Regions from separate parts of the Luteibacter sp. NPDC104163 genome, predicted to be linked through region 2. Evidence: predicted binding sites of a transcription regulator. Region 2 holds the regulator's gene; the other holds the start of a gene.
What was found. The regulator sigma-54, encoded in region 2, starts transcription at its own class of promoters, with help from an activator protein. The targets are predictions, from matches to a motif close to TGGCACGNGCNTTGC.
Positions count from the first base shown of each region.

Region 1: flgB (flagellar basal body rod protein FlgB) is a predicted target of sigma-54. The motif match lies at 2,291-2,305, and genes of this name have one in related genera.

Region 1 covers NZ_JBVJMK010000001.1:312,753-317,127, reverse strand. Annotated here, with positions in the region: gene ACZ6YI_RS01365 (methyl-accepting chemotaxis protein) at 1-969, opposite strand, end outside; gene ACZ6YI_RS01360 (chemotaxis protein) at 1,134-2,051, shown strand; gene flgB (flagellar basal body rod protein FlgB) at 2,345-2,764, shown strand; gene flgC (flagellar basal body rod protein FlgC) at 2,761-3,174, shown strand; gene ACZ6YI_RS01345 (flagellar hook assembly protein FlgD) at 3,186-3,836, shown strand; gene flgE (flagellar hook protein FlgE) at 3,858-4,375, shown strand, end outside.
Region 2 covers NZ_JBVJMK010000004.1:90,661-95,035, reverse strand. Annotated here, with positions in the region: gene lptC (LPS export ABC transporter periplasmic protein LptC) at 1-114, shown strand, start outside; gene lptA (lipopolysaccharide transport periplasmic protein LptA) at 77-652, shown strand; gene lptB (LPS export ABC transporter ATP-binding protein) at 657-1,376, shown strand; gene ACZ6YI_RS06845 (RNA polymerase factor sigma-54) at 1,553-3,034, shown strand; gene hpf (ribosome hibernation-promoting factor, HPF/YfiA family) at 3,153-3,500, shown strand; gene hprK (HPr(Ser) kinase/phosphatase) at 3,581-4,375, shown strand, end outside.

The DNA of each region.
Region 1 (4,375 bases), on a different contig from region 2:
GCCCTCGGTCTCCAGCTTGGCGAGGCCAAGGCGGTGGGCTAGCACCGTGGCGCGCGCGGCCGCATCGGACTGGCGGCGCACTTCGTTGGCGACCCGGCCCAGCGATGACTGGCCCGACTGCACGGTGGCGACCCGACCCTGCAGGGCACCGAGGCCCTGGCGGGCGGCATCGAGGCTGCCACGCGCACCGCGCACGGCATCGTCGATGCGGCCCATCGCGGTCTGCATGCCGGCTACGCCGGCCTGGGTCGTGTCGAGACGGCGCAGGCTGCTCTGCACCGCCTCGTCGAGGTGATGGGAGAACTCGCCGACGGCGTGGGTGACTTCGTCGATTTCCGCCGTGGCCTGGGTGGTCTTCTCGGCCAGTTGCTTGACCTCGTCGGCCACCACGGCGAAGCCGCGGCCGGCTTCGCCAGCGCGGGCCGCCTCGATCGCCGCGTTGAGCGCGACGAGGTTGGTCTGGTGCGCGATGTCCTGCACGGCGGCGGTCAGCTTGCGGATCGCCGTAAAGTATTCGGAGAACTGCGCGTGGTTCTTGCTCATGCCGGCAAGCGCGCTGCGCAGCAGGCGAAGCTGGCCGTCGAGGTCGCCCGCGGTGGCGACGCCCTGGGTGCCGACCTCGCCCATGGCGGCCACGCCGCTTTGCGCGCTGTCCACGGCCGTCGAGATTCCGGCGCTCGCTTCCGTCAAACGGCTGGCGGCGTCGCGGCCGGCGTCCACCGCCGTGCCCAGTTCCTGCAGCGTGGCGCCCAGCGCCTGGGCGCTGGTAAGTGCCATGCCCTGCTGCTCGATCGCCTGGATGGTGGTGGCGGCCGCGGTGCGCGGCTCGGCCTTGGGCGGGTTCAGCAGCGCCCCCAGCGCGCTGGCCGCCGCCGGGTACTGCGCCGACAGGGCGCGCACGCGCGCGGTGTCACCGCTGGCGGCAGCGTGGGCGAGGAGGCGGACGTGCTGGCTCCAGAGCAGGCTCATGTCGTACTTACGCTCATTGATTAGGGTCGCCCCACTACATCGGTCACAGGGGGCGGTACTTGAGCCAAGCAATCCGCGTGCCACCTTTGAACTGTGGGAATCTATAAAGAACCGCGTGGGCGGGCCGATACCTCCTGGACACCTTCAAAAGCAGCATGCGCACCATGGCCCGACCGCTCCTCGACACCGTGGACACCTTTACCCGCCTGGCGGGCCACAACCGCGTGGCCATGCTGCTGTTCCGGCTGGGTGACCGGCAGGCTTTCGGTATCAACGTCTTCAAGGTGCGCGAAGTGCTGCGCCGGCCGCGCCTGGAGCGGATGCCGAGCATGCACGAGCTGGTTTCCGGCAGTTTCGACTACCGGGGGCAGACCATCCCGGTGATCGACCTGGCCGCCGCCATGGGCTATCCGCCGCTCGCCGCCGTGGACACCGCCCACCTGATCGTCACCGAGTTCAGCCGTTCCGTGCAGGGCTTCCTCGTGTCCGACGTGGACCGCATCGTCCACGTCGATGGCGCGCAGATGGCCGCGCCGCCCTCGGCGCTGGGCTATGGCTCGCGCGTCAACGCAGTGACCCGGCTGGATGGCAACCTGCTCGCTATCGTTGACGTGGAGCAGGTGCTGGCGGCCGTGAACCCGCAGCAGGTGGAGATCTCCGACAAGGTCCAGCAGGCCGCCCACGGCCAGCGCGCCGGTAACCGCCGCGTGCTCGTCGTCGACGACTCCCTCGTGGCGCGCACCCAGCTCGCCGACCTGTTCCGCAAGCTGGACCTGGAATGCCTGCTCGCGAAGGACGGGGCGGAGGGCCTGGACATGCTGCGCAGCCTCGCCACCGGCCCGGCCAGCGAACAGGTGAACCTGGTGGTGTCGGATATCGAGATGCCCTCCATGGACGGCTACGCGCTTACCCGCGCCATCCGCGAGGACGCCCAGCTGCGTGGCCTCCGCGTCCTCCTGCACAGCTCCCTGAGCGGCGTCTTCAACGAGGCGATGGTGGCCCGCGTGGGCGCCGACCGCTTCATCGCCAAGTTCCAGCCCGAAGTCCTCGCCACCGCCGTACTGGACCTCCTCCCCGCCTGACAAAGCCGCCGGCCCCGCGGGTCCAGCCGGACCCACTGGACTCACTGGACTCACTGGCCCTGCCGGCCCTGCTGACCCTGCTCTTGTGGGAGTGAGCTCGCGAACGATGGGTGCTCGCGGTGAAGCGTCGATTCACCGTCACCCCAACGCGCCAGAAAACCGGCACCCACCCCGGCGCAAACCAGCCAAACCCCCATCAAACGGCGCCACGGCGCCGTTCCGCGTTCAAGCCCCGGCCGTGGCACGCCTCTTGCTGATCCCCATGGGCCAAGACCCAAGAGGGGGCCACGCCCATGATCGACAAACCGGATCCGCTGCTCGGCATGCACCCACAGGCGCTCAGCCTGTGGCAGCGCCGTGCGGAAATCATTTCGTCGAACCTTGCCAATGCGGACACCCCGGGCTTCCTCGCCCGCGATGTCGACTTCCGCAAGGCCCTCACCGCCGCCACCGGGGCGCTGGACGGCAACCAGCTGCCGATGGCCGCCACCGAATCCGGCCATATCGGCGGTAACCCCGCCTATGCCATGGCCGATGCCGACAAGCTCGCCTACCGCGCCGCCACGCAGCCGTCCATGGACGGCAACACCGTCGATACGCAGATCGAGCAGGCCCAGTTCGCCGGCAACGCCATCCATTACCAGGCGTCGCTGAGCTTCATTACCGCGCAGATCAAGATGATGCGCACCGCCATCACCGGAGGCAGCTCATGAGCCTGCTCAAGATCTTCGACGTCGCGGGCTCCGGCATGGCCGCGCAGTCGGCCCGTCTCAACACCACCGCCAGCAACATGGCCAACGCCGACAGCGTGGCCAGCAGCGAGGCGGGCGCCTACCGCGCGAAGCAGCCGATGTTTTCCTCGGTGCAGGCGATGGTCAACGGCCAGATGGAAAACGAAGGCGTCCGCGCGATGGGCATCACCGAAAGCCAGGCGCCGGTGCAGGCGCGCTACGAGCCTTCCAACCCCATGGCCGATGCCGACGGCAACGTCTGGCAGAGCAACGTCAACCCGGTCGACGAGCTGGTCAACATGATCTCCGCGTCGCGCTCCTACCAGAACAACGTCGAAGTCATGAACAGCGCTCGCCAGCTCATGCAGAAGACGCTCGACCTCGGCAAATAAGGGCCCGATCCATGACCACCGTCAACGGCACCAGCAACTCCAGCGGTTCCCAGCAATCGACCTCGTCGCAGCTCCAGCAGCAGACGCTGGACCAGTCGGACTTCCTGAAGCTCATGGTCACCCAGATGACCAACCAGGATCCCACCAAGCCGATGGACGCCAACGACATGGTGGCCCAGATGGCGCAGTTCTCCCAGGTGGCGGCCACCCAGCAGCTGCAGTCGTCGTTCGACTCGCTCTCCTCCAACCTGACCGGCGACCAGTTCGTCCGCGCGGCCGCACTGGTCGGCAGCGACGTCCTGATCCCGTCGAGCGCCGGCAAGCTCACCGACGGCAGCCTTTCGGGCGCCGTCAACGTGCCGACCTCGGGCACCTACGTGAGCGTCACGATCAAGGACAGCTCCGGCAAGGTCGTCCGCACGCTTCCGATGGGCCAGCCGGATGCCGGCCTGCAGCAGTTCACCTGGGATGGCAAATCCGACGACGGCACGCAGCTGCCCGACGGCGCCTACCAGATCTCCGCCACCTCCGGTACGACGGCCGCTGACACGTTCGTCAAAGGCAAGGTGGAAGGCGTCGGTGCTTCCGGCACCGATGGTACGTACGTGCAGGTGGCCGGTTACGGCGGTGCCCTGCTTAGCCAGATCGCCCAAATCCTGTAATCCCACCGAGGACATCCCTCCATGCCTTTCGATATCGCTCTCAGCGGCATCAATGCCGCTTCCACGGACCTGGAAGTCACCGCCAACAACATCGCCAACACCAGCACCGTGGGCTTCAAGGGCTCGCGCGCGGAGTTCTCGCAGGTGTATTCGGTGGCCGGCCAGAACCTCGCCGCCACTGCCGCGGGTAATGGCGTGCGCGTGACCAACATCGCCCAGCAGTTCAGCAACGGCAACATGTCGCAGACGGGCAACTCGTACGACATGGCCATCAGCGGCACGGGCTTCTTCACGCTGCGCGATGGTTCGGGCTATTCCTATTCGCGTGCCGGTAACTTCCACCCGGACGACAACAACTTCATCGTGAACGCGACCGGCCAGCACCTCCAGGTGTATCCGCCGACCGCGTCCGGCGGCTTCGACCAGAGCGCGCTGAAGGACCTGCAGCTGACCTCGGGTACCTCCGCCGCCAAGGCCAGCGCCAACATCGGCATCTCGGCCAACCTTTCGGCCAGCGCCGCGGCGCCCGCCAACGCCAC
Region 2 (4,375 bases):
ATCGTTCAGGGAAGCTCTACAATGAACGGCATCGGCATGCGTGCCAACCTCGACACCAAGCACCTGGAGCTCCTCGATGCAGTCCACACCACGTACCAGCCACGCAAGCGCTAAGGCATTGTTCGCGGCTTGCGGGGTGGCGCTCCTTGCGCTCGCCACGCCGGTCATGGCGAAAAAATCGGACCGCAACGAAGAAGTCCATGTCGACGCCAAGACGTTCGATGGCTCGCAGCAGCCGCAGGGCATCGTGATCTATACCAACAAGGTCGTGATCACGCAGGGCACCCTGAAGATCACGGGTGACAAGGCCACGGTTTACCTCAACGACGATAATTCGGTGAAGCGTGCGGTGATCGATGGCAAACCCGCGACGGTCCAGCAGCAGGACGAAGTGGGCAACTGGATGCACGGCCGCGCCAGCAACATCGATTACGACAACGAGACCAGCGTCGCGATCCTTACCGGCAACGCCCACGTCGACCAGCCCAACAAGGGCACGTCGGATGGCGACAAGCTGACGTACAACACGGAAGACAGCACGATGAAGGGCGAGAGCAACGGCACGTCCACCATCCACATGACCTTCCAGCCGAAGACCCAGCCAGGCGCCGCCCCCGCGGCCAAGCCGGCGGACAACACGAAGAAGCCCTGACACGATGCTTTCAGCCCAAGGCCTGCAGAAGCGGTTCCGCGCCCGCCAGGTGGTACGCGATTTCGCCTTTTCCATCCGCGAAGGTGAAGTGGTGGGCCTGCTCGGCCCCAACGGCGCCGGTAAGACCACCTGCTTCTACATGGTGGTCGGCCTGATCCAGGCCGACGCAGGCCAGATCAAGCTGGACCAGCAGGACATCACCGGCCTGCCCATGCATGCGCGCGCCAAGCTCGGCATCGGCTACCTGCCGCAGGAAGCCTCGGTGTTCCGCCGCCTCAGCGTGGCCGACAACATCCTGGCCGTGCTGGAACTGCGCGACAACATGACCCAGAAGCAGCGCGAGGACGAACTCGAGAGCCTGCTCGACGAGCTGAAGATCTCGCATATCGCCGAACAGAAGGGCATCAGCCTTTCCGGTGGCGAACGCCGCCGTGTGGAGATCGCCCGCGCCCTCGCCGCCCGCCCGCGTTACATGCTGCTCGATGAGCCGTTTGCCGGCGTCGACCCGATTTCGGTGGGCGAAATCCAGCGCATCGTCCGCCACCTGAAGGAACGCGGCATCGGCGTGCTCATCACCGACCACAACGTCCGTGAAACCCTGGGCATCTGCGACCGCGCCTACATCCTCAACGACGGCGAGGTGCTCTCCAAGGGCACCCCCCAGCACATCCTGGCCGACGAAAAGGTCCGCGAGGTGTATCTGGGCCGTGAATTCCGGATCTGATTTCGCCTTTGTGGGAGCGCGCTTGCGCGCGATGGGGGCTCCCGCAGCCCCCATCGCGCGCAAGCGCGCTCCCACGACTACGCAGAATCGGCCGGGCGGCATAGGCGTGCAGGGCGGCTGGTTTAGGGGGGCCGCGAGGGGTTAGGATGGCTCGGTAACCCGATCTTGCGAAGGTAATGAAACCCGGACTTCAGTTTCGCCTGCATCAGCAGCTCACGCTGACGCCACAGCTCCAGCAGGCCATCCGCCTGCTCCAGTTGTCGCAGCTGGAGCTCGAGGCCGAACTCCGCCAGATCGCGGAAAGCAACCCGCTGCTCGAGTTCGCGGAAGACGCCGAGGCGGAAGCGGACGCGCCGGAAGAAAGCGCCAGCTTCGACGAGGCCATGGAGTACCGGGCCCGTGACGAGCAGCCCGCCAAGGCGACCCGCGAGGAAGAATCCACCGCATCGCCCTCCGACGAACTTACGCCGGACTGGGACGACGACCGTTTCCAGGGCGAGGCCGGCGACTACGCGGGCGCCCCGTCACGTAATGGTGGCGGCGACGAAGAAGGCTTCGAGCCGCAGAACGCGGCACCGGAAAGCCTCCAGCAACACCTCGAATGGCAGCTCAACCTCTCCCAGTTCACCCAGCGCGACCACGCCATCGCCACGGCGATCATTCATGCGCTGGACGAAGACGGCTACCTGCGTGATGGCTGCGAGGCGGTCCAGACGGCCCTGCGCGAATTCCACTGCGAGCTCGACGAGATCGAAGCGGTGCGCAAGCGCATCCAGCGCTTCGATCCGACCGGCATCGCCAGCCTGGACCTGCGCGACTGCCTGCTCTGCCAGCTCAGCCAGTTCTCCGAAGAAACACCCCAGCGCAACCTCGCCATCCGGATCGTCACCGACGAGATCGAGCTGCTGGCGCGCAACGATACCGGCAAGATCGCCCGGCGCCTCAAGGCCGCCGAGGCCGATGTCGCCGTCGCCGCCTCACTCATCCGCAGCCTGGATCCCCGGCCCGGTGCCGCGCTGGACGCCACCCCGGTCGAATATGTGGCACCGGATGTCTACGCGCGCCGCGAGAACGGCCGCTGGCGGGTCAGCCTCAATCCGGATGCCCAGCCCCGGCTGGGCCTGAACCAGCATTACTGCAACCTGATCGCCCGTGCCCGCGGCGATGACGCCACCTGGATGAAAGGCCAGCTCCAGGAAGCCCGCTGGCTGCTGAAGAGCCTGCAATCGCGTGCCGAGACGCTGACCAAGGTCGCCGAGGTGATCGTCCGCCGGCAGAGCGCCTTCCTCGATTACGGCCCCGAGGCCATGCACCCGCTGGTGCTACGCGAGGTGGCCGAGGAGGTGGGCATGCACGAATCGACCATTTCCAGGGTGACCACGCGCAAGTACATGCACACGCCGCGCGGTACCTTCGAGCTGAAACATTTCTTTTCGAGCGGCGTGGCCACGGAAGACGGCGGCAGCGCGTCCGCGACGGCCATCCAGGCCATGCTGCGCAAGCTGATCACGGCGGAAGACCCGCGTCGCCCGCTGTCCGACCAGGCCCTCGCGGAGGAATTCCATCGACGCGGTATTCAGGTCGCACGCCGTACGGTGGCCAAGTACCGTGAAGCGATGCGCATCCCCAGTTCCAGTGAACGCGTTCGCGCGAGTTAAGCGCGGCGCGGAACCCCCTCGGAGGATCACGGTCCCATAGTCGACAGGTTCAGGAGCGGCACCCGCCACTCCCCTCTCGCCGCCCCAGCGGCGGCACCCTCAGCAAGAAGGAGGCGTCATGCAAATCCAGATCAGCGGCCAGCACATCCAGATCACCCCTGCCCTGCGCGAGCGCGTGGAACAGCAAATCGGCCGCTTCGAACGCCTTTTCGACAACATCACCGCCTTAGATGTCGTGCTATCCGTGGATAAGGCTGAACACAAGGTGGGCGGAACGCTCCACTGTTCGGGCACCCGGCTCCACGCCGAGGGCATCATCCGCCAGGAAGACGGCACGATCGGCGATGGCATGTACAAGGCCATTGACGCCATGATCGCCAAGCTCGCCGACCAGCTGAAAAAGCATAAGGAAAAGCTTAAGGACCACCACAACAGCGAGGTCCGCGAGGCCCGCGCCGCCACGTAAAGCCCCCAGGCGGCCTGTGGCACAATATAAGCAAGCCGGTACCCCTGCGTACCGGCTTTCTTTTTGACAGGAACCCCCGCGTGGATCGGCTCACCGCCAGACAACTCTTCGACGGCGTCCATGAACGCATGGCCCTGCGCTGGATCGCGGGCATGCGTGGCGAAGCCCGTGTCCTGGAGCCGAACGCCAAGCTCAGCCGCCGCCCCTCGCTGGTCGGCTACCTGAACGTGATCTACCCCAACAAGGTGCAGATCATCGGTACCGAGGAGCTGAACTACCTCGACGGGCTGGATTCCCGCCAGCGCTGGGAAGCGATCCACAAGATCGCGGCGTACCAGCCGGCCGCGCTCATCGTCACGAAGGACCAGGCGATCCCGCCGGACCTTCGCGAGGTGGCCGAGGAAACCGACACCCCGCTCTGGCAGAGCACCAAGCGCGGCCACGAGCTGCTCACCTACCTGCAATACCACCTGGCGCGCACGCTGGCCCCGCGGGTCACCCTGCACGGCGTGTTCCTCGAGGTGTTCTCGATCGGTGTCCTGATCACCGGCGACCCCGGCTCGGGCAAGAGCGAGCTGGCCCTGGAACTCATCAGCCGCGGCCACCGCCTGGTCGCCGATGACGCCACCGAATTCACCCTGATCGCCCCGGATGTCATCGATGGCGCCTGCCCGGAGCTGCTGCAGGACCTGCTCGAGGTCCGCGGCCTGGGCGTCCTAAACATCCGCGAGATGTTCGGCCACACGGCGGTCAAGCCGTCGAAGTACCTTCGCCTGGTGATCCACCTGAAGCCGATGAAGGATGGCGAGGAGACCGACGCGATGACCCGCCTCACCGGCGATGTCAGCAGGCGCAACGTGCTGGACGTCGACGTA